Regions from separate parts of the Thermovenabulum sp. genome, predicted to be linked through region 1. Evidence: a T-box and tRNA genes for the amino acid it is inferred to sense, from the RefSeq annotation. Region 1 holds a T-box; the other holds one or more tRNA genes.
What was found. A T-box is a leader RNA that pairs with one kind of tRNA and senses whether it is charged. The one in region 1 lies ahead of metG (methionine--tRNA ligase), so its partner is inferred to be a tRNA-Met.
Positions count from the first base shown of each region.

Region 1 (15,038 bases):
TTCGGGAATCCCCAGCTGCTTTCTGATTTTACCGGGCGTATTGGGCATAAAAGGTGATATATGGATGGAAATCACCCGCAGGGATTCGGCCAGGTTGTAAAGAACGGTATTAAGCCTTTCTCTTTTTCCTTCTTCTCTAGCAAGTACCCAGGGTGCCGTTTCGTCAATATATTTGTTTGCCCTGCCAATGAACTGCCAGATTTCCTTTAAGGCTTCTGAAAACTCAAAGGAGTCCATCAAGGATTCTATTTTTTGCGGAAGGAATTTTGCCATATCGATGAGTTCTTTATCTTCTTTTGTGAACTCCCCGAAGGTAGGTATCCTGCCCTCACAGTACTTTTCCAGCATTGTTACGGTCCGGGAAAGCAAATTCCCCAAATCGTTGGCAAGGTCGTAATTTATTCTGTCAATAAGGGCATCGTTGGAGAAATTGCCATCCGCTCCAAAAGGAATTTCCCTCAATAAAAAGTACCTGATTGCATCCACGCCGTAAAGGTCCACCAGCACTCTCGGATCTACCACGTTACCCTTGGATTTAGACATCTTACCGCCTTCCAGAATAAGCCATCCATGGCCGAAAACCCTCTTAGGGAGGGGAAGGTCCAAAGCCATAAGCATAGCCGGCCAAATAATGGTATGGAATCTTACTATTTCCTTCCCTACTAAGTGCACATCCGCCGGCCAGAATTTATTAAAAAGCTCATTATTAAAAGGATACCCGAGAGCCGTGATGTAATTGGAAAGGGCATCGATCCACACGTAAACCACATGCCCTTCGTCAAAGGTAACGGGAATCCCCCAGTCAAAACTTGTTCTTGATACGCAAAGGTCCTCCAGCCCCGGCTTTAAAAAGTTATTTAACATTTCATTCTTCCTGGATGGGGGCTGTATAAAATCGGGATTTTTCTCAATGTAATCAATTAGCTTGTCCTGATATTTTGACAGCCTGAAAAAGTAAGCCTCCTCCTTTACCAGCTCCACATCCCTGCCGCAATCGGGGCACTTGCCTTCCACCAGCTCCCTTTCGGTAAAAAAGGATTCGCAGGGCGTGCAGTACCATCCTTCGTATTCGCCCTTATAAATATCCCCCTTTTCGTAAAGCCTTCTAAAAATTTCCTGAACGCCTTTCACGTGGTAATCATCGGTAGTTCTTATGAAATGATCATAAGAAATGTCAAGTATCTTCCATAATTCTTTTATCCAATCTACTATTTCATCTACGTACTGCTTTGGAGTCTTTCCCTTTTCCTGGGCTTTCCTCTGGATCTTTTGACCGTGTTCGTCGGTTCCCGTTAAAAAGAAAACATCGTGGCCGGTAAGCCTTTTAAAGCGGGCCATAGCATCGGCTGCAACAGTTGTATAGGAATGCCCTATATGGAGTTTATCGCTGGGATAGTAAATTGGAGTTGTAATATAAAAAGTTTTTCTTTCCATTGATTGCCCTCCTTTTTCCTTTATAATCTTAAAATTAAAAAACCCCCGCCATCCACAAAGGGGCGAGGGTAACCCGCGGTCCCACCCTAATTCGCCTTTTCGGCCTTTTTAGCTTTATCGGGCTTATACCCGCCTTTACCTGAAAATACTTCGGCAAAGGTTTCTCCAGGTCCATGTTCGGCAAAAAGCAGGCACCGGCTTTCACCTTACCCGGCTCTCTTTGGCCTTTATTTTTGCCTACTCAACCCTTCATTGAAGTCTTATGGAGTTTATCTATTATATACCAGTTTTTCCGCACCCTGTCAAGCTTCGGTATAGAAACTGCCGAAGGGAGATTCCTCTTTTTTTATTTTTCCCTTTTTAACCATTTCTTCTAAAAGATTTTTTAAAGCATTAACTTCCATTACAACCTTCGAATTTTGCGAACTTATATTTTTCGCAACCCTCAAAAGATTTGATTCATAAATTGGCAATTCCTTTTTAATTAGTTCATAGTATTCTTCCATCTCCTGATTGCTTTTTTCTATTAGCTCGTCAAACGGATTTTTCAAATGAGGGCTCATGGAGTAAGGATACCTTACCCTAATCGCGATGGTCCTGCCGAAAAGCGGAGTGGAGACAAAAGCATCCCCCGAGGGAAGATAGGGAAGCCTTTTTGCTTCCTCGGAGCTCAAATCCGTCTCCTCCATCAGTGTGCTGATGTCGTTGCCCCTTACCGTCCTGAATATTATTTTGGTATTGAGCTGAGCGGTAACGGTTTCATCCAACAAGGTAGGCCTTTGTGTTGCCAATACCAGGAATACCCCGTATTTTCTCCCTTCCTGCGCTATTTCTTTTATTATGCCCTTGCTGGGGGCATCATAACCTTTTGGTGCAAAATTATGGGCTTCATCCGTGGCGACGACAAAGGGTGGAAAATATTCAAAGTTTTTTTCTCCCCTTAGTTCTCCATCCTTGTAATCCCTTCTTTTTCTGTACAAACTTGAAAGAATGTAAGTTGCAAACACCTGTAAAAGCCAAATAGGCCCCTGTATTACCGAAAGTTTACCCGACTTTAACGCTCTTATTACCGGGTTTATATCGTGGCTGAAAATCCCCGAGTAATAAAGCCTTCTCAACCTCCAGGAAATACCCTGAACGGAGGGAAGGGGAATATTGGAATACTCTTCCACCAGCTCCCTTAAACGTCTGTATTTTTCTTTCTCGATTTCCTTTATTCCTTCCAATGCGATCATTTTATCCAGCTTTGCCTTGCCCATCTCTAAAGCTTCGCATAGATCTTCGACCCTTGAGGAAAAACTGGCGTAGGAATCTCCCCTTTTAAAGAGGATTTCCACAGCACTGGACATTGCCTCGGTCAAAGGTTTAACGGCGGACAAAAGATCCAGGAGGTCTCTTGTAGTCAATGCTGAAAATTCTACACCTATGTCCTCACCGATCTGGAATTTCTGATAGCAATCACTGAAATCCGGCCTTTCCCCGAGATCTGAAGAGGTGGAAAAATCCATTTCGTAATGGGGATCCAGTATGATAGAAGGTATTCTCTTCCTCATCAATTCCTCCATTATTACCCTCATACCAAAGGATTTTCCCGAGCCGGAACCCCCGAAAATACCGATATGCGGATATTGCTGAAAAGACCTGAGGTCTAATATAAAGGGCACGCTTTTTGTTTTTTCGGTTTTCCCTTTGTTAAGTATATAAAATAGTCCCTTTAACTCTTCTCCCATTGTTTGTGCTGTTTCCTCGGTATGCTTTATTTCGCCCAGGACAAGGCCATCCTCCTTACTTCCCCTTACAAGTATATCTTTAACCTCAAAAAAATCAGGTATCCTCGCCTTAGAGCCTGTAACAATGGGATAAGTAGTTTCGGTCATCAGCTTAACCTTTGCCACATTTATTTCCTCTTCATCAATGCTGTAACCCAGCCTTTTCAAGGATTCCACTACCTTAGCATCAAAAAAATCGTGATTCAAAGAAAAAGGTATGTACCTGTTATAAGAAAAGGTTTCCGATACCTCCCCTATTACCGGGCCTTGATTGGGATCCTCAATAAGTATTAACTCGTTTATTCTAAACTTTCGCTCCTTTGAAGCTATATAAACCTCATGGGAGGTTGTAAGACCTACAACGTTCATTTTTCCCTTCTCCCTTCTTAACTAAGGATTTCTCTTTTCCCTCTTAGGTGTAATAATTTCAGTAAAATCCTCTCCTAAAAAACCGTTAATCACGGCTTCCATAAAAGAATCGGTAATTTTGACCTTTTTATCCACAATATCCATCCAGAGGGGTATCCCTCTGCCGTTTTCGGGAGTCAAAGTGTAAACCAGGTTGGCAATAAAGTAAGTAAAATCCTTTTGTTCTTCCAGAATATCCACCCCTATGGGTTTGGGATCAAGGGAGCTCCTCATAAAAAGCGTCCTGAAACCTTCCTTAAAAACTCCGGATTTAATTTCTAAAAATTCCCCCACATCCATAGCTCCCATAAGTATTTCCCAGTCTGCGGCATACTTGAATTCCAGGGGAAGCCCTTTATTAATAGATCCGCTGATTACCGAGGTAGAAATACCCTCTACCAGCCCCGCTATTACGACATCGTTTTTTAACGCTATATCCTTTATTTGGTCAAAACGACTTTTTGCTTCAATTTTAAACCTGACTAAAGAGCCATCCAAAAAAAGCACCTTCGGGCGAAATTTTATTAAGACCTGCTTGGCCGCCTCCGCTTCCAGCTCGGCAAGCCGTTTTTTCTGCAATGCCCTGTACTCTTCTTCTTTAATTTGTTCCTCCATAAGTAAAGGGGAATCCACTTCGGAAAGCTCAATTTCTTCCCGGCTTTTTTCTGAAGAAATGCCGAGAGCTCTTTTGACAAAAATTAAATAAGGATAAACACCTCCGATACTATTTATTGAGCCATCAACTCCTGCTATTCCGCCTTCCAGTTTAATTTTATCCAAATCCTTTTCTTGAAGCTTTTGTGCCTTTAAAAATTCTCCTACAGAATTTTCTTTAATGAGCTTTCTAATAACTTCCCCACCGGGCTTTTTTAATCCCCTGTTTTTCAGCATTTCTGCGGTCTTTTTAATTTTTTCTTTAAAATCCTCGCTTATCCTTTCCATGGTGTCATCCCTTTCTAAATTACCTTAAACCTTGTGTAAAAATAAACAAACATTGACTCTTTTTTACATAAATGGTATATTCTTGTTAAGAAAAATTTGTCGAAAGGGGGCGAAATTTGTGAAATCGACGGGGGTCGTCCGAAAAGTCGATGAGCTGGGCAGAGTAGTCATCCCTATAGAATTGAGGAGGGTTTTAAACATTTCCGAAAAAGACCCTCTTGAAATATATGTGGATGGCGACAAAATAATTTTAAGGAAGTACGAACCCGGCTGCATCTTCTGCGGAAACGCTGACGCTGAAGAATTGTTGAATTTCAAAGGAAAAAATATTTGCAAAAAATGCATAAACGAAATTAATAACCCTTAAGAAAAATTCTGGCAGGAAGGAAATCCACCTGCCTTTTTAATTAAGTCAATTCTCCCTGTGTATATCGCTGTAAAGCTCGTTTTTCGATATATTAAACTCTTTCGAAACCTTTTTTACCGCCTGGCTTTTTGCCATTCCGCCTTTTACGTATTCCTTTACCTTTTCCAATGCCTTTTCCTTCACATTTTCATCAGGAGTATCATTTGTCTCTTCTTCTAAAACCCCTTCTATAATAATGACAAATTCTCCTTTTGGCTCTTTTGTATTAAATTTTAAAAGAGCTTCTTCTACCGTCCCCCGGAAAAACTCCTCATGCATTTTGGTTAGCTCCCTGGCAATGACAATCCTCCGATCCCCCATTTTTTCTTTAAGTTCCCTTAAAAATTTAACTATTCTATGAGGCGATTCGTAAAATATTATGGTTCTTTTTTCATTTGAAAGGTCGTCAAGTATTTTTTCTCTCTCTTTATCTTTTTTGGGAAGAAAACCTTCAAAAGCAAATCTTCTGGTGGAAAAGCCCGAAGCTATTAAAGCCGTAACAAAAGCCGATGGCCCGGGAAGCGGAACAACTTCTATATTTTCTTCTATGGCAGCCTTTACAAGATCCTCTCCCGGGTCGGAAATACCAGGCGTTCCTGCGTCCGAAACCAGAGCCACATCCCGGCCTTCCAGCAATAATTTTATTATTTCTTCACCTTTTTTAGTTTTATTGTGTTCGTGGTAGGAAATCAAAGGCTTTTTTATGCCGTAATGGTTCATAAGCTTTCTTGTAACCCGGGTGTCTTCAGCTGCTATAACTTCCACCTCTTTTAATATCTTTAAAACCCTTAAGGTGATATCTTCCAGGTTTCCTATGGGGGTAGGGCATAAAAACAGCCTGCCCTTTTTTTGCTCCATTATTTTTCCTCCCGCTTTCGGCAAGATATTTTCCGATATTACCTATAAAAATTAACCAGTATATATTGATTTTACTTATAATATTATAACTTAATTTGATGCATTGGTATAATTATTCTTCCGATTAGGATTAACGCCCTTTAAAAAATGTTATGAAGAAGGGATAAAATCATGGATTTTCTTTGAAGTTAGAAAACATTAGCGCGGTTATAGAAGCGGTCGAAAAATACGGATGAAATTGAGTGAAAAAAATTTCAAGCACCGGAGAATTTGCCGGTGCTTTTTTTATTGATTTTATTTGGATTTTGTTACAAAATAATTTTATGTGCTACATCAAAGGAGGATGGCATATGGATTATGTTGTAAGAGCAATAGATGAAAAAGCAGGCATCCTTGCTTTTTGCGGACGTACAACAAACCTGGTCGAAAAAGCAAGGATTATCCACAATACCCTTCCTACCGCCTCCGCAGCCTTCGGCCGCCTTCTTACCGCATCGGCATTGATGGGTCTTATGCTGAAGGGCGAAAAGGATACGATAACCCTCAGGGTCGATGGAGGGGGTAGTGCAGGAATAATCGTAGCTCATGCCGATTCTAAAGGCAATGTAAAAGGATTTATCGGAAACCCCGAAGCCCACATTCCGTTAAATCAAAAGGGTAAACTCGATGTTGCAGGAATAGTAGGCAGCACGGGCACCCTGACCGTAGTAAAGGACCTGGGATTAAAAGAACCTTATGTAGGACAGGTTCCATTGGTTTCAGGTGAAATTGCCGAAGACCTGACCTATTATTTTGCAAAATCCGAACAAATACCCTCCAGCGTTGCACTGGGTGTTCTTGTTAATACGGACGGCAGTATAAAAGCTTCGGGAGGATTTATTATTCAGCTTTTACCCCAGGCAGAGGAAAAAGCCGTAGCCTCTATTGAGGAACAGCTAAAAAACACAAAACCTGTAACCCGATTGATAGAAGAGCAACTTTCACCTGAAGACATATTGAAGAATCTGCTGAAAGATTTTGAGCTAACCTTTACAGCAAGGCATGTGCTGAATTACCATTGCAGCTGTTCAAAGGAAAAAATAGAAAAAATTCTTATCAGCTTAGGGGAAGAGGAAGTAAAAGATATATTAAAATCCAGCGGAGTGGTGGAACTGGTTTGCAATTATTGTAAAAAAGCTTATCGCTTTAATGAAAAAGATATCCAAGAAATTTTTTACACATAAACCTTTTTACCCCATACGCTTTTGGAATCTAATTGCTGATAAGATCATCATCTTAAAATAAGCTGCATAGCTATATAAAAAACCCCATCAAAGGGGTTATTTTATATTTTATTCAATGCCTTTAAACATTCACTTATGGCCTTTTTAGTTTTCTCGTCGGCTTCACAAAGAGGCGGCCTTAATCCTCCTACCTTTATTCCCATTTGGTTCAGTGCTTCCTTTACGGGAATGGGGTTTGTGATAATAAATAGTGTTTTGAACAAATCAAAAAGCTTTAAGTGTAGGTCTAAGGCTTTTTTCAGTTCTCCTCTTTCGAAGCTTTCAATCATTTCCTTTATCTCTTTACCCGCAATATGAGATGCTACACTAACGACTCCTTTTGCCCCTATGGAAAGCATCGGCAGTGTCATGCTGTCGTCTCCGCTATAAATATCTAATTTTGGAGCAAGTTTTTTTGTAAGGCTTGTTTTATCAAGGTTCCCTCCGGCATCTTTAAGAGCGACTATGTTTTTAACTTCCAAAAGCCTTGCCACTGTTTCCGGTTCAATATTTACCGATGTCCTTCCGGGCACATTGTAAAGCATACACGGTATTTTTACGCTTTCCGCAATCATCTTGAAATGCCTGTAGAGTCCTTCCTGGGTAGGTTTGTTGTAATAAGGGGCCACCAGTAAAAGCCCATCTACCCCTAACTCCTGAGCTTTAATCGAAAGTTCAATGCTCTTTGCCGTATTGTTAGAGCCCGTTCCTGCAATTATCTTTGCCCTTTTTCCTGAAGCCTCCACCGCCGCCCTGTAAAGCTTCAACTTTTCCTCGTCGGTTAAGGTGGGGGATTCTCCCGTGGTTCCGGTAACCACAATAGAGTCGCTGCCGTTTTCTATGAGGTAATCGATCAGTTTTTGGAAAGCATCGTAGTCTACCTTTAATTCGTCATCGAAAGGAGTTACTGCTGCGGTAATCACTTTCCCGAAATCCATAAAACTTACCTCCCTTTTTTTAATAATATTAACCTGTGATTGCCACTATCGGCAACTATTAAATTATCCTCATTGTCTATAAAAATGCCCTTGGGGGTATTAAACCTTCCTTTCTCAAATCCAACCCCCCCTATGCTTTCTATATGGTTGCCTTTCAGGTCAAATACCTCAATTTTGTGATTTCCCGTATTGGATAAATATATTTTGCCATTTTTTACTGCAATTCCTTGAATTCCGGAATCTTCCGGATTTCTCTCGTCTTCATAAAAAAGTTCTTTAAACCTATCGTTCAACACCTCTTTAAAACTCATCCCATCCCATTTCACTAAGGAGAAAATACCGTTTTTAAGCACGTACATATTCCCTTTTTCATCAAAAGTTATTTCTTTTGGTTCCTGTATTTCTATCTGTCTTAAAAAGTTGCCATTTGCGTCATATATATTTATTCTGTCATTAAAGGTATCGGCAATGTAAAGATTATTATCTTCTCCCGCGGCAATATCCATTGGCCCCATTAAATCTCCGTAATTATCAAATACTCCCAGTTTACCTTCTTCTTCTCCCCGTTCTCCGAAGCTCTTTATGTAATTTCCATTCTTATCAAAGATATGGACCCTGTCTAAATCAAGAACGTAAATTTTATCTTTTATAATTACCGCATCCACTGGCTTAATAAAATCCTCTCCGGGTAAAGACAGGTTATATAAAAAGCTACCATCCTTTTTAAAAACCTGGACTTTACCTGTCTTTTCGTAAAAATTCCCGCTTACAACTATAATATGTTGTTTATCCCCATAAACGTGATGGGGAAAAAGGAAATTTTCTTTGTCATTATTTTTTATTACCTTTACTTCTTTTCCTTTTTCGAAAAACACTACTCCTTTATCATCGGGTAAGCATATGACGAGTTTGTCCTTTTTCCCGAAAAGGCTTGAAAAAGAAAAATCCTCATTATTCTCTGCTATTTTATAAAATTCCTTTATACTGCCCTTTTTAAAATCAATTTTTACTATTTTATTCTTGAGCAGAGCAAAGATTCCCTCTTCATTCACCGCCACATCCTGGGGTTCATCCTCTAAAGGGTAATCCTTTGTAAACGCACCATCCGGTGTAAACTGCTGCAGCCTTTTGTTTAAAGTATCGGCAACGTAGATATTGTCCTGTTCATCCACAGCAATCCCCAGGGGGCCTATATAAAATTCGGAGCCATAGGTCATAAATTGCCCCTTTCCCCTTCCGCTTTCACCAAACTTTCTCAAAATCTCTCCTTCCGAATTAAACACGTATACCTTATCATAACTTAAAACTATAAGTTCATTTTTTGAATTTACCGCAATAGCCCTGGGGAAAAAGCTATCATCGGGTTTAATTCTTTTTACTTCCTTTTCATTTTTGTACTTTATTATTTCTCCCATTCCCAGATCAGCAATATATACGGCACCCTCTTTATCCACCGCAATGTCCACATTTTCCTGCTCTATTCCGCCAAGGGGAGCAAATTTTTCTTTAAAGTTATAATTTTTATCAAATACAAAAACACTCCCGGCGGTAGAAATCTGATCCAGTATATAAATATTTCCCTCATCGTCCAAAGCAGAGCTCACCGGATAATAGGGTATATTTTCTTTTAGCCCCGGTATTTCCAGTAAAACGCTGCCGTAGCCATCTTCAAATTTTACCAGGGCCTGCCGGGCACATGAGGTTAACACCATTAAGGAAATAATAGTGAATATACTCACAAATAATATTCCTTTTTTTACAACCCACATTGTTAATCCCTTCCAATAAAAAGATTTAAAAAAAGTAAGGGTAAAAAATTACCCTTACCTGTCGTCCCGATTGAAAAAGCCTGCTATCGCAAGAAGTCTTAAAAGCTGCATAACCGCCATAAGTGTGGCAGCCACATAGGTCAGAGCTGCTGCGTTTAGCACCTTTCTCACTCCGTAGGTTTCATCCGGAGCTATAAATCCCTGTCCTTCCAGTACCGCAACAGCCCTGCTGCTGGCATTATATTCTACCGGAAGGGTAAAAAGTTGAAACAGCACCGCAAGGCTGAAAAGCAATATCCCGATGGTTAAAAGGGTATTCGCATTCATCAATAACCCTATAAAGAAAAGCGGAAAAGCCATCTGTGACCCTATATTAGCAAGGGGCACTATGGAGTTCCTCAAAGCCAACGGTGCGTATCCTTCTCTGTGCTGTATGGCGTGACCGCATTCATGAGCTGCAACACCCAGAGCTGCCAGTGAACGCCCGCTGTAAACCTCAGGGGAAAGCCTTAGAACTTTATTCCTCGGATCGTAATAATCGGAAAGCCTGCCCCTCGTCATCTCCACGGAAACATCGTATATTCCGTTTCGCCTTAAAATTTCTCTTGCCACATCGGCACCGGTAAGACCTATCCGGGCCGGTATCCTCAAATACCTTTCAAAAGTTGTAGAGACCATAGCTTGAGCATAAAAAGCAAGGATTAAAGCGGGCAATAAGATTATCCAGGTGGGATCGTATCCCCAGAAATACGGGTAAAACATCCTTATTCCCCCTTTGAGGGTAATTTTTTTTAGATTTTATTTAATAATATATGTTTTATTCACCTATTTCAACATCATTTTTTACTACTTCCTCCTTAGGAAATTCCTTTATCTCTTTTGTATCCTTTAATTCCACCTCAATTATTCCCTTTTGCTCGTTAATACTCGTAATTATACCTTCACCTAAGGGAGTTAGCACCTCATTACCCAGTTCAAATTTTTCCTTTTCAAAGGAATTTTCCTCCATACCTTCCTGCTGATAATTTACGCACTCGTATTTTAAACAGCACATTAGCCTGCCGCATAGACCCGATATCTTCCCGGGGTTAAGCGAAAGGTTTTGCTGTTTGGCCATTTTAATTGATACCGGGTCGAACTCCCCCAGGAATGTATGACAGCATATTACCCTTCCGCACGGCCCTAAGCCGCCCACCATCTTTGCTTCATCCCTTACCCCTATTTGCCTTAGTTCAATTCGGGTCTTAAATATTGCTGCTAAATCCTTTACCAGCTCTCTAAAATCCACCCTTCCATCCGCTGTAAAATAAAATATCAATTTTGATCGGTCAAAGGTATACTCCACATCTACCAATTTCATAATAAGGCCGTGCTCCTGGATTTTCTTTTCGGCTATAACTTCTGCTTCCCTTGCTTTTTCCCTGTTTTCTTCAAAAATCCTGTCGTCCTCCAAGGTAGCCTTTCTTATAACATCTTTTAAAGGCGATACCAGGCTTTCCTCCGGCACCTCTTTTGGCCCTATCACCACTTCGCCGTACTCAAGACCCCTTGCCGTTTCTACTATAACCTTATCCCCAATGTTCAAAGGTATTTCACCGGGGTTAAAATAGTATATTTTCCCGGCCTTTTTGAATCTAATGCCTACCACCCTTACCATATTTCTACCTCCACAGGGCAAGGAGCAAATTGAAAAACCCGAGGTTTTCATTACCCCTTGACTTTATATATTCTATGGTTTTATTTATCCTGTCTATTATTCCGATTATTTCACCGATGCTGTATAAATCGGAAAGGTTTATTATTAAATTACGGTAATTTTCATTAAATAATCTCACTTTACTATTAGTCTTTGCCACCAGAATGTCTCTATACAATGTTAAAATAAATTCCAGAAGCGTTTCCTTGTCTTCATATGCGCATATTTGATTATAGATATCAATTTTTTCTAAGGTAAACGACCTTTCTTTTACCAAATAAATAAGTTTTTCCGCCCATTCTTCGCTAATATCGTATTTTTCATAAGGTTTTACCTTTTCAATGACCCTGCACCTGGAAACAACTGTAGGTATTAAGTTTTTTATATTCTGGGAAAGGAGCAAAAATATACTCTCGGAGGGCGGCTCTTCCAGGGTTTTCAGGAAGCTGTTTTGAGCTTCTAAAGTCATTTTGTCCGCATCGTATACGATGTAAATCTTTTTTCTCCCTTCCACGGGAGTTAAATAGGAATCGAAAATTATTTCCCTTATGTTCTCTATTTTTACAGAAGAACCTTCGGGTTTTACTTCCCGGAGGTCAGCAAACACACCTTTTGTAATTTTTTTGCAGTTTTTGCAGTTATCGCAAAATTCCCCGTTTCTTTGCAGGCAGTTGGCAATCTTTGCAATGTTTATAGCCTCTCTTTTAGTCTCTTCCACAGGCCCAACCAAAATATAGGCGTGAAATAAATCACGTGTACAGGTCAACGATAAGCCCCCTTATTTCATCTAAAAGAGAAAGAATTTTTATGGCATCCCTGTGCTCGGATAAAAATTGCTGTGCCAGTTCCATCACCTTTTCATCAATAATTTTTATCGCTGTCAAAACCTTCTGCCGGCCAAATCGGGAAAAATTCTTTTCTTCAAAGATATCCAGTCCCATATCCAAACATTTTTTTATAAAATTTTTTAGTAATTCTCTGTATTTTTTAAAATCCTCCAATGTCTGATTTTTTACAAGTTTTTTCGATTGTTCATCTAAAGCTTTAAACATTAAATTTAGTTCTTCTTTCGAATAGGTTTCCCTGCTTTTCTTCAGGTACTCGCCGAATTCTTTTTCAGCGCTCTTTTTTTTCTCGACCTTTATTGAATTCAAGCCCAATTCTTCAGACATCCTGTTTACCCTTATCATATTTTTTCAAACCTTTCCACGTTCAAAACAAAAACTATAGCCCCTCCTACCGTAACCTCCACGGGGTAGGGAGCAAAGGTTTCTCCGGGAACCCCGGGGAATATGGTCACCACGTGCTTTCTCGGTTTACAAATTTTTTCCAGTAAGTCTAAAACCTCTTTTAGTTTATCTTCCTCCAAACCAATCAATAAGGTGGTGTTACCTCTTCTTAAAAAACCTCCGGTGCTTGCAAGCCTGGTTACACCAATATTTTTTTTGGTAAGCTCCTCCACCACCCTGATGCTGTCATTGTCATCCACCACGGCCATAATCAATTTCATAAATGGCCCTCCTTTAATTAATTGAAAATCCCCGACCTTTCCAGCTCCATAACAATGTCTTTAAAGATTTCATCTTTGCTTTTTGATGCATCTATTACCCTGATTCTTTCTGGAAATTCATCCTTAAGCTTTAAAAAACCTTCCCTTACCTTGATGTGGAATTCTAAAGATTCCCTTTCCAGTCTATCCTTACCCCGGGTAAGTCTTTTTAGAGCTATTTCCGGATCTACATCCAGTACAAAGGTGATATCCGGCCAGTAGCCGTTTAAAACCCATTTGTTTAGCTGAAGAATCCTGTTAAAGCCAAGGCCCCGGGCAAAACCCTGGTAAGCCAAACTGGAATCCACAAATCTGTCGCATACTACAAAAAATCCTTCTTTTATAGCAGGAATAACTAATTTTTCCAGTATTTGTGCTCTGGATGCGGCGTATATAAGGGCCTCAGCCGTAGAAACCGGATTGCTGTCCGGGTCCAAGAGCACCTTCCTTAACTGCTCTCCGAGGGCTGTTCCCCCGGGCTCTCTCGCCCGAATAACCCTTTTACCCTTATTCTTGATGTACTCACACAGTTTCTCCACCTGAGTGGTTTTGCCAGCACCGTCGATTCCTTCAATTGTAATGAATTTCCCTTTTCTAACCTGTTTACCCATTTTACACCACCGCAATACATTTATTTTTTATACCCTGACAGATATAATTATTTGCCACGAGCTCTTCCAATAATTCCACATGTTCCTTAGTAATCAGCTCCCCCGGGTTTAAAACCGGAATTCCCGGCGGATAGGGTATCACCGGGTTTCTGCATATTCTGCCCGGGGAATTTTTTAAGGGGATATATTCAAAATCCCCTAAAAATACCTCATGGGGTAACAAAATCCTTTCGGGGAGCTTTTTTAAAATTCCTACCGGGAAAATTTTGCCTTTCTTTTTCCTGAAAGTAGATAAAGCCTTTATAAGTTTCAAAACATCTCTTTTTGAATTAGCTCCTGTGATTAGAAGGTATATATTATTCAAATCCGCATACTCTGTAAAAATATTATATTGCTTTCTTAAAATTTTTTCTACATATAATCCGCTATAACCCGAGGAAGAAGTGTTAATTATTAATCGGGAAACATCGTAGAAAAAACCTTTGCTCTTAGCGTAATCCACACCGGGACAGTAAAAGGGTGTAAACCGGTTTATCCCCCTCCTTGCCAATTCTGCAAGTTCCACCCCTTTTTCCACAAATTTTGCTCCGAATTTTTTTAAAAAAATTACGGCCAGTTCCAGGGAAGCCATCAAAATGTAAGAGGGGCTCGTGGAGGTAATAAGGGAGAGATTTTCCCTTATCACCTCCTCTTCCTTTCCGGGGCCGTTAAAATGAAGCCAGGCGCTCTGAGTGAGCGATAATAGCATTTTATGCGGACTTTGAACGGTAATTTCCGCTTTGTAATCTACACCCGACGGGGGAAGCTTTTTTGAAAATTTAAAATGAGGTCCGTGGGCTTCATCTACTATTGTTTTGATGTTCTTTTTTCGGGCAGTTTTTATTATTTTTTCGATATCCGGGCATATCCCGTTGTAATTCGGATTTGTTACCAGCAATGCTTTTATATTTTTCTCCTTTTCAATGGCCGAAACCCATTTTTCCTCCGGAACATCAAGACATATACCCAGTTCGGTATCCACCCCGGGAATTAAGTAAACGGGGTCGGATCTCGTAAGAATAATGCCGTTTAAAACCGACCTGTGGGAATTCCTGGGAACTAATACCCTATCCCCTTCTTTCAGGAAGGAAGCCATAGCTGCAATTATTCCGGAGGTGGCCCCGTTTACTAAGTAAAAAGACCTCCTGGAACCATACAAAGATGCTAAATTCCTCTGGGATTGTTTTAAAATCCCTTCCGGTTGATGCAAATTGTCAAAACCTGGGATTTCCGTTACGTCAAATTTATATAAATTCTCGGAGAGCAATTTCTGGAGGGAAAATATAAACTTACCTTTATGTCCGGGCATGTGAAATCTTACGGGGTCTTTTTTTACGTACTCCTTTAAAAGATTCAT
Region 1 covers NZ_JBNARB010000009.1:39,096-54,133, reverse strand. The annotation lists gene metG (methionine--tRNA ligase) at 1-1,434, opposite strand, end outside; T-box leader at 1,490-1,696, opposite strand; gene ACPLOV_RS06270 (ATP-binding protein) at 1,737-3,572, opposite strand; gene ACPLOV_RS06265 (DNA double-strand break repair nuclease NurA) at 3,594-4,553, opposite strand; gene ACPLOV_RS06260 (AbrB/MazE/SpoVT family DNA-binding domain-containing protein) at 4,672-4,920, shown strand; gene rsmI (16S rRNA (cytidine(1402)-2'-O)-methyltransferase) at 4,966-5,817, opposite strand; gene hslO (Hsp33 family molecular chaperone HslO) at 6,168-7,040, shown strand; gene dapA (4-hydroxy-tetrahydrodipicolinate synthase) at 7,142-8,017, opposite strand; gene ACPLOV_RS06240 (NHL repeat-containing protein) at 8,023-9,786, opposite strand; gene ACPLOV_RS06235 (zinc metallopeptidase) at 9,841-10,548, opposite strand; gene ACPLOV_RS06230 (PSP1 domain-containing protein) at 10,604-11,443, opposite strand; gene ACPLOV_RS06225 (ATP-binding protein) at 11,448-12,248, opposite strand; gene ACPLOV_RS06220 (YaaR family protein) at 12,232-12,654, opposite strand; gene ACPLOV_RS06215 (cyclic-di-AMP receptor) at 12,669-12,992, opposite strand; gene tmk (dTMP kinase) at 13,010-13,642, opposite strand; gene ACPLOV_RS06205 (aminotransferase class I/II-fold pyridoxal phosphate-dependent enzyme) at 13,644-15,038, opposite strand, start outside.

Region 2 (15,038 bases), on a different contig from region 1:
AAGGTCAGCAAGGAAGAAGCAGAACAAATAAAAGCAAAGCTTGCAGAAGTGGGCGCAACCGTAGAAATAAAGTAAAAGTTATAAAAGAATATATTAGGACAAAAAAGAGGATGAATTATTCATCCTCTTTTTTGTTTAGAAAATACCTGATAGTTTATACTTTTAAAATTAACAAAAGTTTACAAATTAATACAAAAATAAATTAAAACAAAATAAATATATGTTATAATATTAAAAAAAAGAAATTCCAAAATAATAATAAAAGTATTACAAAAGAAGGAGGCAAAAAATGCAAAGCCAAACGCAAATTGAGGAAAAATCCCTTCTGGATACTTTAATAGAGGTAACCCCGATTTTTCTGAACCTATTTCCCTTTGATTGCAATATATCGATAACGGATACCGAATGTTTTCTGGCAAATTATTCTAAAGGGGAATTCAGACTTGACCAGCAAAAAGGCAAAAAGATTCCCGAGAATAGCCGTTTATGGAAGGTTATAGAAACGGGAGAAATTCAAAAATATATTTTGCCCAAGGAAGTCTACGGAGTGCCTTTTAAATCAATTTCGGTACCTGTAAAGGATGAAACAGGCAAAGTGATAGGCTGTATAGCCCTCGGTATGAGCCTTAAAAACCAGGAAAGGCTGGAACAGGCTATTAAAACTTTATCCGGCACCAGCGAGGAAGTTGTTGCATCGGCAGAGGAGCTGGCTGCTTCCGCCCAGGAACTTTCTAAGTGCATGGAAATTGTAGATTCAATGAAAAAAGAGATGGAAGAACAGATAAACAAAACCGAAGAGATTTTAAACTTTATAAAAAATATTGCCATGAATTCGAACATACTGGGAATAAATGCTGCGATTGAAGCTGCCCGGGCAGGTAAGGAAGGATTGGGTTTTAACATTATTGCGGATGAAATCCGCAAAATGGCAAAAAGCAGTGCAGATTCGGTGAAAAATATAGAAAAAATAACCGAAGAGATAAAACAAAAAATGTCAAAAATAAGCGATGAGATTCAGAAAACCTTTGAACTCGCAAAAAGCCAGGCCTTTACTTCTGAAGAAATTACAGCTGCCATAGAAGAATTAAATAAATTAATAACTGACCTGGAAAGCATATCTAAAATTGTATAAAGTAAAAAGTTATAATTTCTTTAGTATCAATACCGGCAGGATATGTTGTTCTTGCTTCCTATTGGATGCTTTTTTATTTATCTCTCAATAATTATTCTTAAATTAGATAAAGCAAAGGAGGGATAGTAAATGGGTAAAGGTATAATTGTTTATTTTTCCCTTGATGGGAACACTGAATTTGTTGCGGGTTTAATTCATAAGATTACGGGATTTGATTTAATAAAAATTATACCTATAAAGGAGTTTAAGTATAAGGGATTTTTAAAGTTTTTTATGGGCGGAAAAATGTCTGTGTTTGGAGAAACGCCAGAAATCCAGGATTTTGAGAAGGACATAAAAAGTTACGATACCATTATAATTGGAACTCCGGTTTGGGCCGGCAGGCCAAATCCTTATATAAATACATTTGTATCAAATTATGACTTAAAAGGGAAAAGGGTGGCTATATTTGCTTGTTGTGCCGGCTACCCGAACAAGACATTTGATATTTTAAAAGAAAAGATAAAGGGAGATGTCCTTTCTACCATTTTTTTCAGGAATGCTTTGAAGAATAAAAATTCAGGGATTGAAGAAAAAATTAGAGAATGGATAAGACAAAATGGGCTGAATTATTTTACAAATTAAACCGACATTTACCGTCGATTAAACAGTGAGCAACATAAATAATATGACATTTTCACAGAGAAATTTTAATAGGACATTATCATAAAATAACCACACGAGACAATAAAAAATCTTGACATAAACCGCATCGTACTATAAAATATATATTGCATTTTGGTTTTCGACGCGGGGTGGAGCAGTTCGGTAGCTCGTCGGGCTCATAACCCGAAGGTCGCTGGTTCAAATCCGGCCCCCGCAACCAAAAGAATACATGGCGGCGTAGCTCAGTTGGCTAGAGCATGCGGTTCATACCCGCAGTGTCCGGGGTTCAAATCCCTGCGCCGCTACCAAATGTGGCCCTGTGGTCAAGTGGTCAAGACACCGCTCTTTCAAGGCGGTAACAGGGGTTCGACTCCCCTCAGGGTCACCATTTTTATTTTATGCAAATTAATGGCGAAGGCTATTTAAATATGTTCCAAAAAAGTATAATCCTTTGAGTAAATAAAAGTCGCATTTTGCGACTTTTATTTTTTTATAATGCAAAATGTCAATAAATTTTAAATATTAACAGGTAAATTGTGACAATTTTTATTACCCCATAAATTTATAATAATACCTACCACAATATGGGGGTGGGTATAAATGATAAACAAAAAGGTCTTCCCTTCGAAAGAAATGGAATTGAGGAAAAGTAATATTTCTTTACGGGAATTAATGTTTATTTTAATTAGTTTTATAATGGGACATGCTTCCTTGTTTAATATTTATCCCTTTGGGCTGCCTTTTATATCCTCGGTTATCATGAAGGAGAAAAACAAAGCCTATTTGATTCTGCCTGTTTTCATTGGAACCTTTACGGGGGTTAAAGATGTAAATTTTTTATGGAAATACGGATTAGCCTATATAATTTTCACCCTGTTAATTTTAACTTTTAAAAAGGAGATACAGATAAAAAAATGGCTTTTACCTTTTTTGTGCCCCGCTTCCCTTATAATGGGAGGACTTTTGTCTTTCCTTTGGGTAGCTTTCTCTTATTATGATATTATTCTGTTGATACTGGAAACACTTTTAACATATATAAGTGTTATCATTTTAAGCGAAGGACTAACCTTTTTTTACACCCCGGAAAGAGGAAATGTAGAAAAATTGATTACCCTTACCATAATATTTGGATCAATTTTAAAACTCATAGGGAATACCGTATTTTTTGGGGTACCCATTAAAAACTTAGTAATTTCGGCAATAATCGTTTTTTCAGCATTTGCGCGGGGGACCGGCGAAGTCTTTGGATATGGGGTTATCCTGAGTTTGCTCGCATACCCTTCTTCTTTATTACCCTGGGCATTAACTTTTTACAGCATTTCCGGCTGTTTTGCTTTTTTTTTAAAGAAGTACGGTAAAATTGCGGTATTTACAGGTTTCTTAATAGGATATGGAATTTATCATTATTACATAGGGCTAAGAAGCGTAAATTTCTTAAATTATCCGTCCTTAGTACTCATCTTTATCGTTACTATTTTAACCCCGGAAGCCGCAATAAAAAAACTGGAAAAAACTTTATCGCTGGATGAAGAAAGTTCTGGGGATATCAATAATATATTAAAAGAAATGATTAAAACCCAATTGGTAGAGCTTGCTAACACCTTGGAGGAAATGGGCAAAATATATAAATATCCTATCAGGAATGGGGACTTAAATCCCTTAGAGGATTCTATTTTAAAAATAAAAAACAGGATATGCAGGGAGTGTGCTCTTTTTAAAGCTTGCTGGGATAGAGATTATAAATCAACTATTGCCGATATATTTAAGCTTTATTCAGCCAAAGAAGTTTTTCTTGACGGAGACTTACCCAGACTTTTTAAAGTTCGCTGCGGAAAGCTGGAGGAAATTTACAAATTTATTAAAATGGATAAAGAAAAAAACGAGCTAAAAAAAGTCCTCGATGCGATGGTAAAGGAAATCTCGGATATTTCCTTTGAAAAGGTTAAACATTTTGCTTCCTGCCTCAAAATGCTGGCGGAAAAAGGTATCGATGAAAATAGATATGCTGAAGATTTGAAGGAGGAGCTGTTAAAAGAGGGCATTAATGTGGAGAACATAATTATAGGTGATGAGGGAGAAGGACACAATTACTATATTATTAAACGCCCCTGCATGGGGAATAGAACCTGTGAAATAAAAATAATGCCGTTTTTTGAAAACGCATTTATCAAAGGGGCAAATATGGTAAAAGTGGATTGCCCTTTAAGGAGCGGCAAAGAAAAATGCAGAATAAAAATAGTGCCCAGAAGCGTTCTTTCCGTGGCGGTGGGTTATGTAAATATTCCTAAGGAGGGCGCTTCTTTTTCTGGAGATAGTGCTACCTTTTTCGAGACCCTGGGAGGAAAATATTTTATGGCTTTAAGTGATGGTATGGGCGTGGGGGAAAAGGCCAAAAACCACAGCGAAAAAACCCTTTTAATTTTTGAAAACCTTATTGAATCCGGCTATGACCTGGAAGATGCCATCAGGATTCTAAACAGTGCAATGCAGGTATACGGCTCAGGGGGAGATAGCTTTAGCACCCTGGACATTACTTTTATAGATTTGTCTTCGGGTATGGCGGAATTTGTTAAAGCCGGAGCGGTGAGTAGCTTCATCAAGAGAAAGGATAAAGTAGAATCGCTAAGGGGTAGTGCCCTTCCCATAGGAGTTATGGATGGAATAAACCCGGTAAAGATAAAGAAAAAACTTATGCCTCAGGATATGGTTATTATGGTAACCGATGGAGTTATGGATTCTATTAAAACCGAGGGGGATAAAGAAGAAAAATTCATAAAAATTATCGAGAGCATTAAGACCACCAATCCCCAGGAATTTGCCGAAAGAATTTTAAAAAAGGTTTTAGAAGGTTCTGAAGAAAAGAGGGACGATATGGCAGTTTTAGTAGGGCTTGTATGGGAGAGAAAAAATTGATAATATTTTTTTGAAAATATGATTTTGAGGGGAAAAAATGGGTATTAAAGAGAAATTTTTAGAAACCATAAAAAAATACGATATGGTACGAATAAAAGATAAAATAATTATAGGCCTTTCGGGAGGGCCGGATTCCGTATGCCTTTTAGACCTCTTTTGTTCAATACGGGAAGAATTCCAATTGGAAATTTTTGCTGCCCATCTGAACCATTGTTTTCGCGGCAGGGAGTCCGATGAGGATGAGGAATTTGCAAAATCTTTGTGCGAAAAATATAATGTAAAATTTTTTTCTAAAAGGGTAAACGTGCCGGAAATTATAGAAAAAACCGGTTTATCCCCCGAAGATGCGGCAAGAAGGGTCAGGTATGACTTTTTATTCGGACTCAAGGAAAAATTAAATGCGGATAAAATAGCCGTGGGACACAATATGAATGACCATGAAGAAACAGTTCTAATGAATATTTTCAGGGGAACCGGGACAGAAGGGTTAATAGGAATTGAGCCCAAAAGAGGGTGCCTGATAAGGCCGCTTATAGAAATTGAAAGAACAAATATTGAAGATTATTTAAAAAAACACAATATTCCCTATCGAATAGACAGCACTAACCTGAAAACCGAATACTACAGGAATAAAATCCGGTTAGAATTAATTCCTTATATTAAACAGAAATTTTGCCCTCACTTTAGCGATGCTGTAAAGAGGCTTTCGGATATAGTGGCTCTGGATGTATCCTTTATAGAAAGTATAATAGAAAATATCTACCCTTCCATGGTGACCGAAGGGAAAAATTATATTAAGTTATATATTAAAACCTTTGAAAAACAACCTCCGGGCGCAAGGTACAGGATATTGAGAAAAGTGATAGAAAACATCCTGGGCGAATTGAAAGATATAGAATTCAAGCATATTAAAGCATTGGATGAATTTATAATTGAGCAGTCTCCGGGGAAAATGGTCGAGCTGCCCCGGGGCATTTGCGGTGAAAAAGGTTACGAGGAATTTTATTTTTATCGTAAAGGCCAAATTAAGGATTTTTCTTATGTACTTAATATTCCGGGAGAAATTTATATTGATGAGATAGGCAAGAAGATTTCTGCGGAACTAATGGAGAGGACGACAAATTTTAAGCTCGAAGCAACACCCTTGAAGGTATTTGTCGATTATGGTAAAATAAGAGGAAATTTAATCGTTAGAAATCGCCGGCCGGGGGACAGATTTTTTCCTTTTGGCCTTAAATTCTCGAAAAAACTTCAAGATTTTTTTGTGGATCAAAAGATACCCTCCTTTGAAAGGAATTTGGTACCCATAGTTGAAAATGAAGGGGAAATAGTATGGGTAGGAGGGTTTAGACTGGATGACCGGTTTAAAATTAACGATAATACGACTAAAATTTTAATCTTAGAAATTCAATAATATTTTTATTTTTTTTAGGGGGAGTGGATGTGATAGAAGATATTAAAGAAATATTAATATCGGAGGAAGAGATAAAAGCTAAACTAAAAGAACTGGGTGAAAAAATCACCCGGGATTACAGGGATTTAGACAATATTTTACTGGTAGGAGTTTTAAAAGGAGCTGTTTTATTTATTGCTGATCTTATAAGGCACATAGACTTACCTTTGGAAGTCGATTTTATGGCGGTTTCCAGCTATGGAGCTTCTACCGAATCATCGGGTGTTGTGAGGATTTTGAAGGATTTAGAACAGAACATTCAGGGTAAGAATATTTTAATAGTTGAGGATATCATCGATTCAGGACTTACACTGAGTTATCTTTACAACCTGTTGAAATCCAGAAACCCCGCGAATATAAAAATCTGTACGCTTCTGGATAAACCATCAAGGAGGAAAGTGGATATAAAGGTAGATTATTTGGGTTTTGAAATACCGGATTATTTTGTGGTAGGATACGGATTGGATTATAATGAAAAATACCGCAATCTTCCTTTCATTGGGGTTTTGAAACCCGAAGCTATAAATGCCAGATGAAAACGCAATTGTTAATCACTTTCCTTTATGGTAAAATATGAATGGATTGCCCAGGAAGGGAGGAACTTTTTTGAATAATTTTTTCAGGAATATCAGCTTTTACCTGCTGATATTTATTTTGATATTATCTCTGGTGCAGTGGTACTCCAGCAAAGATTTAACCGAGGTCCGAATAGGTTATACAGATCTAATACGATTAATAGATCAGAACCAGGTGCAAGAAATAAAAATGATGGACAGCAGCATTGAGGGAGTTTTAAAGGACGGCAGAAAATTTTCCAGTTTTGTTCCCGATAAAACCATTTTTCTTGCCCGGGTACAACCCAAGATAGATAAAGGAGAACTAATATTAAATGCCCAGCCGATCCCTGCCGCACCGTGGTGGTCACAGATCCTTCCATCGGTTTTAATGGGTTTATTGTTCATAGGCGCATGGTTTTTTATTATGCAGCAAGGGCAGGGTGGAGGAAGCCGGGTGATGAGTTTTGGAAGAAGCAGGGCAAGACTAATAAACGATGACAAAAAGCGCGTGACCTTTAAGGATGTAGCAGGAGTGGACGAAGCAAAGGAAGAGCTTCAGGAGGTAGTGGAATTTTTGAAACACCCCAAAAAGTTCATAGAAATAGGTGCAAGAATACCCAAAGGGGTGTTACTGGTAGGGCCTCCGGGAACCGGGAAAACCTTACTTGCCCGGGCGGTGGCGGGGGAAGCGGGTGTCCCCTTTTTCAGCATTAGCGGTTCCGACTTTGTGGAAATGTTCGTCGGAGTTGGAGCCGCAAGGGTCAGGGACCTTTTTGAACAGGCGAAGAAAAATGCACCCTGCATCGTATTTATAGATGAGATTGACGCGGTTGGCCGGCAGAGGGGAGCAGGCCTCGGCGGCGGGCATGATGAAAGGGAGCAGACCTTAAACCAGCTGCTGGTGGAAATGGATGGATTCACCATAAATGAGGGGATTATAATAATTGCCGCCACCAACAGGCCGGATATTCTGGACCCAGCACTTTTAAGGCCGGGAAGATTTGACCGGCAAATTGTGGTGGATATACCCGATATTAAGGGCAGGGAAGAGATTTTAAAAGTACACGCCAGGAATAAACCCTTAGAGGAAAATGTGGATTTGAGCATACTGGCCAGGAGAACACCCGGTTTCACCGGTGCGGATCTGGAAAATTTACTGAACGAAGCCGCGCTTCTTGCTGTAAGGAGAAACAAAAAGAGAATAGGCATGCAGGAATTGGAAGAGGCCATCACAAAGGTAATTGCGGGTCCTGAAAAAAAGGCGAGAATAATGACCGACAAAGAGAGAAAATTAGTGGCATATCATGAAGCCGGTCATGCGGTGGTAGCCCATCTTTTGCCTACCGTTGATCCGGTACACGAGATTTCCATAATTCCCCGGGGAAGAGCAGGGGGATACACCCTGATTTTACCCAAAGAAGATAGATTCTTCATGGGCAAAACGGAGCTTTTAGAACAGGTCACCCATCTTTTGGGAGGAAGGGCATCGGAAGAACTGGTATTGAATGAAATAAGCACCGGAGCTCAGAACGACATAGAAAGGGCTACGGAAATAGCAAGAAGGATGGTAATGGAATACGGCATGAGTGAAAACCTGGGCCCAATGACCCTCGGAAATAAGCATGAAGAGGTCTTCTTAGGAAGAGACCTGGCAAGGGGAAGGAACTACAGTGAGGAGGTAGCGGCGGAGATTGACCGGGAAGTAAGGAATATAATTGAGCGCTGTTATGATAGAGCCAGGAACCTTCTCACGGAAAATATAAATAAACTTCATAAAGTTGCAGAAGCTCTTCTGGAGAGAGAAAAACTATCGGAAGAAGAATTTTTAGAAATATTTGCTAATGCGTAAAACTGCCTGTAAGGCAGTTTTTTTATTTTGCGGGGTTGGATGAGATGAATAAAATCCGCTTTAATTATGGATATTAAATAAAGCAGCATCATTAAAAAATTTTAACAAAGGGAGAAAAAGGAGAGGGGAATTTTGTTTAACTTTAACCTGCAGGTATACCTTTTTATAATTTTTGCCATGGTTTCCGGTGCTTTAATGGCTGTTCAGGGAGGGATGAACACCGGGCTGGGAAAATTTACGGGGACGGCGGGTTCTACATTTTTGGTTCACCTGAGCGCGGCCTTTATAATGTTGCTGGTGTTATTGCTAAAGATAGATAAGGCAAATTTTAAAAACTTAGGCAGACTTCCCTGGTACTACTTTTTAGGAGGGGTGCTTGGGGTCTTAATTACCTATCTTGTAATTATAAGTATGCGTAAATTGGGTGCCGGTGCGGCTACCACATCCATAATAGTGGGACAGGTGTTAACCGCCTGTCTTATAGATCACTTTGGACTTTTCAGCCTGGAAAAAACCCCCTTCACGTGGCTTAAACTGCTGGGTCTTTTTTTACTGGCCGCAGGGGCAAAATTACTTCTGAACAAATAAAAATATAGCATAATTTAGGAATAATAATATATAAGTATACAATAAAATAGAATTATGATATAATTTTTAACATATAGTACACTAAATGTGATAAAATAAAATAATAATATTTGTAAAGGGGGAAAATGGGTGAGAAAATTTGTTTTTAACTTTCAAGAAGGTAGTGCGGCAATGAAAAACCTTCTGGGGGGCAAAGGCGCGAATTTGGCCGAGATGATGCGTATAGGACTACCGGTACCTCCCGGCTTTACGGTTACAACGGAAGCCTGTAGCAGGTATTTTAAAGAAGGTGAAAAAATACCGGAGGATATAGTGGAAGAAATTTTCGCTCACCTGGGTGAGCTGGAAGAGACTATGGGGAAAAAGCTGGGAAACAGGAAAAATCCTCTCCTGGTTTCGGTGAGATCGGGGGCGCCGGTTTCTATGCCGGGGATGATGGATACAATTCTCAATCTGGGTTTAAATGATGAATCGGTAGAAGGTCTTTATGAATCAACGGGTAATAGGCGCTTTGCTTTTGATTGTTACAGAAGATTCATTCAAATGTTTTCCAATGTGGTGCTGGGAGTGGAGCACGATAAATTCGAAAGAATAATTGAATCCGTTAAAAGGAAAAAAGGAGTAGAATTTGATACGGAATTGGATGACAGGGATTGGGAAGAGGTGATAAAACACTATAAAGATCTAATTTTAAAAGAAACCCGGGGAGAGTTTCCCCAGGATCCCAGAAAACAGCTTATGATGGCTGTAGAAGCAGTATTCAGGTCCTGGAACAACCAGAGAGCAATTATTTATAGAAGGATTAATAAAATTCCCGATGATTTGGGTACCGCGGTAAATGTACAGTCTATGGTTTTTGGAAATATGGGGAATGATTCGGGAACGGGAGTGGCTTTTACCAGAAATCCTTCCACCGGTGAGAAACACTTTTACGGAGAGTTTTTGCTGAACGCCCAGGGAGAAGATGTGGTGGCAGGTATCAGAACTCCAAAAAACATTGAGGAACTGAAGGAATTAATGCCGGAAGTTTACGAACAATTGATAAATGTCAGTAATCTTCTTGAAAGACATTACAAGGATATGCAGGATATAGAGTTTACCGTTGAAAAGGGGAAACTGTATTTACTGCAAACGAGAAACGGAAAACGAACCGCTCAGGCAGCTGTGAAAATAGCGGTGGATATGGCAAAAGAAGGGCTAATTACTAAAAAAGAGGCACTGATGAGGGTTTCACCGGAACAGGTGGCTTCGCTTCTGCACAGCCGAATAGATCCATCGGCAAAGGTGGAAATAATAGCAAAGGGGTTACCCGCATCACCGGGAGCGGCCTGGGGACAGGTGGTTTTTTCGCCCGATGAGGCGGAAAACCTGGGTCATCAGGGAATAAAGGTAATTCTCGTTAGAACGGAGACAACACCCGATGACATTCACGGTATCGTAGCGGCTCAAGGAGTGCTGACCAGCCGGGGCGGAATGACCAGCCATGCAGCGGTGGTAGCAAGGGGTATGGGAAAACCCTGCGTTTGCGGCTGTGATTCTATAAGTATCGATTATGTAAATGAGGAATTCAAAGCTGGAGGTATTACGGTAAAAAAAGGTGAAGTGATTTCAATTGACGGTTCCACGGGCAATGTAATCCTGGGGAAAGTCAAGATGATTGACCCCGTACTTTCGGAGGAATTTAAGGAGCTTCTTTGCTGGGCCGATGAGACAAGAAAGCTTTCCGTAAGAACCAATGCGGATACCCCGAAGGATGCGGAGGTGGCGAGAAACTTTGGCGCAGAAGGCATAGGACTGTGCAGGACTGAGCACATGTTTATGGATCAGCAAAGACTCCCCTACGTCCAGGAGATGATAATCGCCGAAACCGTTGAAGAGAGGGAAAAAGCCCTTTCTGTAATACAAAAGTTTCAGGAAGAAGATTTTGAGGGCATTTTCAGGGCAATGGAGGGACTTCCCGTTACCATCAGGCTTCTCGATCCACCCCTTCACGAGTTTTTACCAAAGGAGGAAGAACTGGTAGAAGAAATAAATGAATTAAAACAAAGAGGCGAAAAAGAACTGCTCAAGAAAAAGCAGGAAGTACTGAAAAGGGTGAGGTCTTTAAAAGAATTTAACCCGATGCTGGGACTGAGAGGTTGCCGTCTGGGTATATTATATCCCGAAATTTACGATATGCAAATCAGGGCGATATTCAATGCAGCCTGCCGTTTAGCCAAAAAGGGAATAAAAGTATTGCCCGAAGTGGAGATACCCTTAGTCAGCAATGTAAACGAATTGAAAAAATTAACAGAAAGAGTCCATGAGATAGCAAAAAGAATAATGGAAGAAGAGGGCATAAAAGTAGAGTATAAGGTAGGGACGATGTTAGAACTCCCGAGGGCCTGCCTTATCGCGGATGAATTAGCCCAGTATGCAGAATTTTTCTCTTTTGGCACAAATGACCTTACCCAAACTACTTATGGACTGAGCCGGGACGATGCAGAAGCCAAGTTTTTGCCCTATTATATAAACAATAAAATTTTAAACGAGGATCCTTTTATTGTCTTGGATAGAGATGGAGTAGGGGCATTGATGAAGATTGCGGTAGAAAAGGGAAGAAAGGTCAACCGGGAAATTTTAATAGGCATTTGCGGAGAGCATGGCGGTGAACCTAATTCCATAGAATTCTGTCATGAGATAGGCCTTGATTACGTCAGCTGTTCGCCCTTCAGGGTTCCGGTAGCGAGACTTGCAGCAGCTCACGCCGTCCTGAAAGAAAGGTTAAAATAAAAGATAAAAAATGAGTTTATAAATCCCTTCTAATTAACGATATTAGAAGGGATTTTTTTATACGTCGATATCCTGCATTAATTTCAATTATCTCATTTTACGTGAATGGTGTGAATTTTAATTGATCAATTTGGCTTAGTGAATTTTAGTAAATTCTTTGGTTATTTTATTGACAAATAAATGGTAAAAAGTATAATATATGTTAGACATATCATCATATAATGATATGACGAAGAATATATATAATTTAGAAATGCTTATAAAAAATTATAAAAAATAAAAATAAGGGGGTCTTTTATATGGATTTAGCCAGAACCTATATTGGAGAGAAGGTTTTGGAGCAGGGACTTAAATTTATCGTAAAGGAACCGGTTAATAACATCGAAAAAATAGTAGAATGGGTTGAAAAACTTCCCATGCCCGAACACCACAGAAAAAATGTCAGCAATGTAAAGAGTTTTCTAAAAAACAAAGATTCCAATTGGTACAAACTCGCCGAGAGATTACTGACGGAAGTAGATCCTTATGTCAAACAAAAATTTGCGGTAAACTTTTTCTTAAATGCTAATTTTTTCGGAGTGCAAAAACAAATGGAAAACGCAAAAAAACTCGGATATTCTGTACCATGGGCTCTTTTAATAGATCCAACTGAAAGGTGCAATCTTAACTGTATCGGATGCTGGGCCGGAGATTACCAGAGAAAGGAAGAACTCAGCTATGAACTTTTAGACAGGATATTGACAGAGGCCGAGGAACTGGGAATTTATTTTATAGTTATGTCCGGAGGGGAGCCATTATTAAGAAAAGATGATATAATAAGATTAGCGGAAAAACATAATTCCATGGGTTTTCACCTTTTCACAAACGGTACCTTAATTGATGATAAACTAATTGAGGAAATGAAAAGGGTAGGGAACATTACTCTTGCTTTCAGCATTGAGGGCTTTGAGGAATCTACGGATAAAAGGCGCGGCAAAGGCGTTTTCAAAAAAGTTATGGATGCAATGGATAGAATGAGAAAGGCTGGTCTATTATACGGAGTATCGGTTACTTACACAAGGAACAATACGGAAGAATTGGCCAGCGAGGAGTTCGTAGACATGCTGGTGGATAAAGGTGTGGCTTTTGCGTGGTATTTTACATACATTCCGATTGGTAAAGATGTGGACCTGGAATTAATGGCGACTCCCGAGCAAAGGGCGTATATGTATGACAGAATACTGGAATATAGAAGGACAAAACCCATTTTTATTATGGATTTCTGGAACGACGGAGAAGCTTCCAACGGATGTATTGCAGGAGGTAGAAGATATCTACATATAAACGCCCAGGGAGAAGTAGAACCCTGCGCTTTTGTACATTATTCTACATGTAATATTAAGAATGTTTCCCTGAAGGAAGCACTGGGCTCTCCAATTATGAGGGCATATCAAAAGAGGCAGCCCTTCAATTTGAATATGCGCAGGCCCTGTCCATTAATTGATAACCCAGAAATGCTGAAAGAAATTGTGGAAGAAAGCGGTGCATATCCTACCCAGCTTCATGCGGATGAAACTGCTGCGGAATTTGCGGAAAAACTGAAGCCCTACGCTCAAAAATGGGGAGAACTTGCGGATAGAATTTGGTATGAAACCCATGGAGAGCAAGAAAAAATTGAATTAGAGGAGGTTGAAAGTTGAGTTCCAGCCTTTCGGAATACAAGCTAAGATTTTTAGAAAGCCTATCGGATAAAACCCGGCTCAGGATAGTGGAAGCCCTCAAAGAAAAAGAAAAAACCGTTAGCCAGCTGGTTGAAGAACTGGGAGCTACTCAATCCAACATTTCGGGGCATCTCAGGCTTTTGAAAATCAGCGGGATATTAAAAAGCCGCCAGGAGGGCAAGTACGTTTACTACAGCTTAAGAAGTGAGGCCATTAAGGACTTTCTTTTAAACCTGGAAGAAATAATGATTTTATTAAAAAGGGAAGTTTATGAAGGAACATGAAAGCCCGGTAAACACCGGGTTGATTTTTTTTAATTTTTCATGATAAAATTGAAATGAAATTGGTCAGGCATCCTTTAAAGGAGCCTGAACGGAGGTGAAAAAATGAATAATTCAGGGAAGAGCAGAGCCCGTATCTTAGCTACGTCGGGACTCCTGGGGGCGATTTCCATAGTACTGGGCATCACCCCCTTGGGATTTATACCCGTCCCGACAGCGGCAGGGCATGCCACGATTATGCATGTTCCTGCTATACTGGGTGGGCTGCTGGAAGGACCGGTCGTAGGAGCTTTTGTAGGTTTTATTTTCGGCCTTCACAGCTTCTTGAGGGCAGGGTCACCGCTTTTTGCCGATCCTATGGTTGCTATTTTGCCGAGGATCTTAATCGGTGTTTTAGCCTATCTTAGCTTCCGGTTGACAAAAAGTGTGGCCCTATCGGCTGCGGTAGGAACCCTGACGAACACCTTTGGTGTTCTCGGCATCGCGGTGGCTAAAGGGTATCTTACCTTTCCCGTAGCAGCTGGCATAGCCCTTACCCATGGGTTGCCGGAGGTAATAGTGGCTATGGTTCTAACTGCCCTGATTTATAAAGGTATCAAAAAAAGAAGGTGAAGTAATGCTTCTTGCCGTGGATATTGGCAATACGAATGTGGTCCTGGGGGTATTTATTAAAGATAAATTAATAAATCATTTCAGAATATCCACCGACAGGGAAAAAACCGAAGATGAATACGGTATAATGGTTTTATCATTGCTCAGGGAATTCGGAATAGAGGAAAAAGATTTTGACGGTGCGGTAATTTCTTCTGTAGTACCTCCTTTGACTCCGGTATTCGAAAAAATGTGCGAAAAATACCTGAACGTGGCACCTCTTATAATCGGGCCCGGAGTAAAAACCGGAATAAATATCAAATACGAAAACCCCCGGGAAGTAGGAGCGGATAGGATAGTCAATGCCGTAGCAGCATATTATAAATACAAAGGGCCGTTAATAGTGGTGGATTTCGGCACAGCCACCACTTTCGACGCGGTCAGTGAAAACTTTGATTATTTAGGAGGGGCTATTGCTCCGGGCATAGGAATTTCTGCAGAAGCCCTGTTTCAGAGAGCGGCCAAACTCCACAGAATTGAAATAGCAAAGCCCGACA
Region 2 covers NZ_JBNARB010000023.1:14,401-29,438, reverse strand. The annotation lists gene rplL (50S ribosomal protein L7/L12) at 1-75, shown strand, start outside; gene ACPLOV_RS10220 (methyl-accepting chemotaxis protein) at 290-1,132, shown strand; gene ACPLOV_RS10215 (flavodoxin family protein) at 1,262-1,756, shown strand; tRNA gene ACPLOV_RS10210 (tRNA-Met) at 1,921-1,997, shown strand; tRNA gene ACPLOV_RS10205 (tRNA-Met) at 2,009-2,085, shown strand; tRNA gene ACPLOV_RS10200 (tRNA-Glu) at 2,091-2,165, shown strand; gene ACPLOV_RS10195 (SpoIIE family protein phosphatase) at 2,378-4,690, shown strand; gene tilS (tRNA lysidine(34) synthetase TilS) at 4,728-6,104, shown strand; gene hpt (hypoxanthine phosphoribosyltransferase) at 6,134-6,679, shown strand; gene ftsH (ATP-dependent zinc metalloprotease FtsH) at 6,750-8,549, shown strand; gene ACPLOV_RS10175 (DMT family transporter) at 8,682-9,137, shown strand; gene ppdK (pyruvate, phosphate dikinase) at 9,267-11,909, shown strand; gene ACPLOV_RS10165 (radical SAM protein) at 12,209-13,588, shown strand; gene ACPLOV_RS10160 (ArsR/SmtB family transcription factor) at 13,585-13,893, shown strand; gene ACPLOV_RS10155 (ECF transporter S component) at 13,996-14,502, shown strand; gene ACPLOV_RS10150 (type III pantothenate kinase) at 14,507-15,038, shown strand, end outside.
Region 2: it has a tRNA-Met gene. The T-box ahead of metG (methionine--tRNA ligase) is inferred to sense a tRNA for this amino acid. The anticodon was not compared.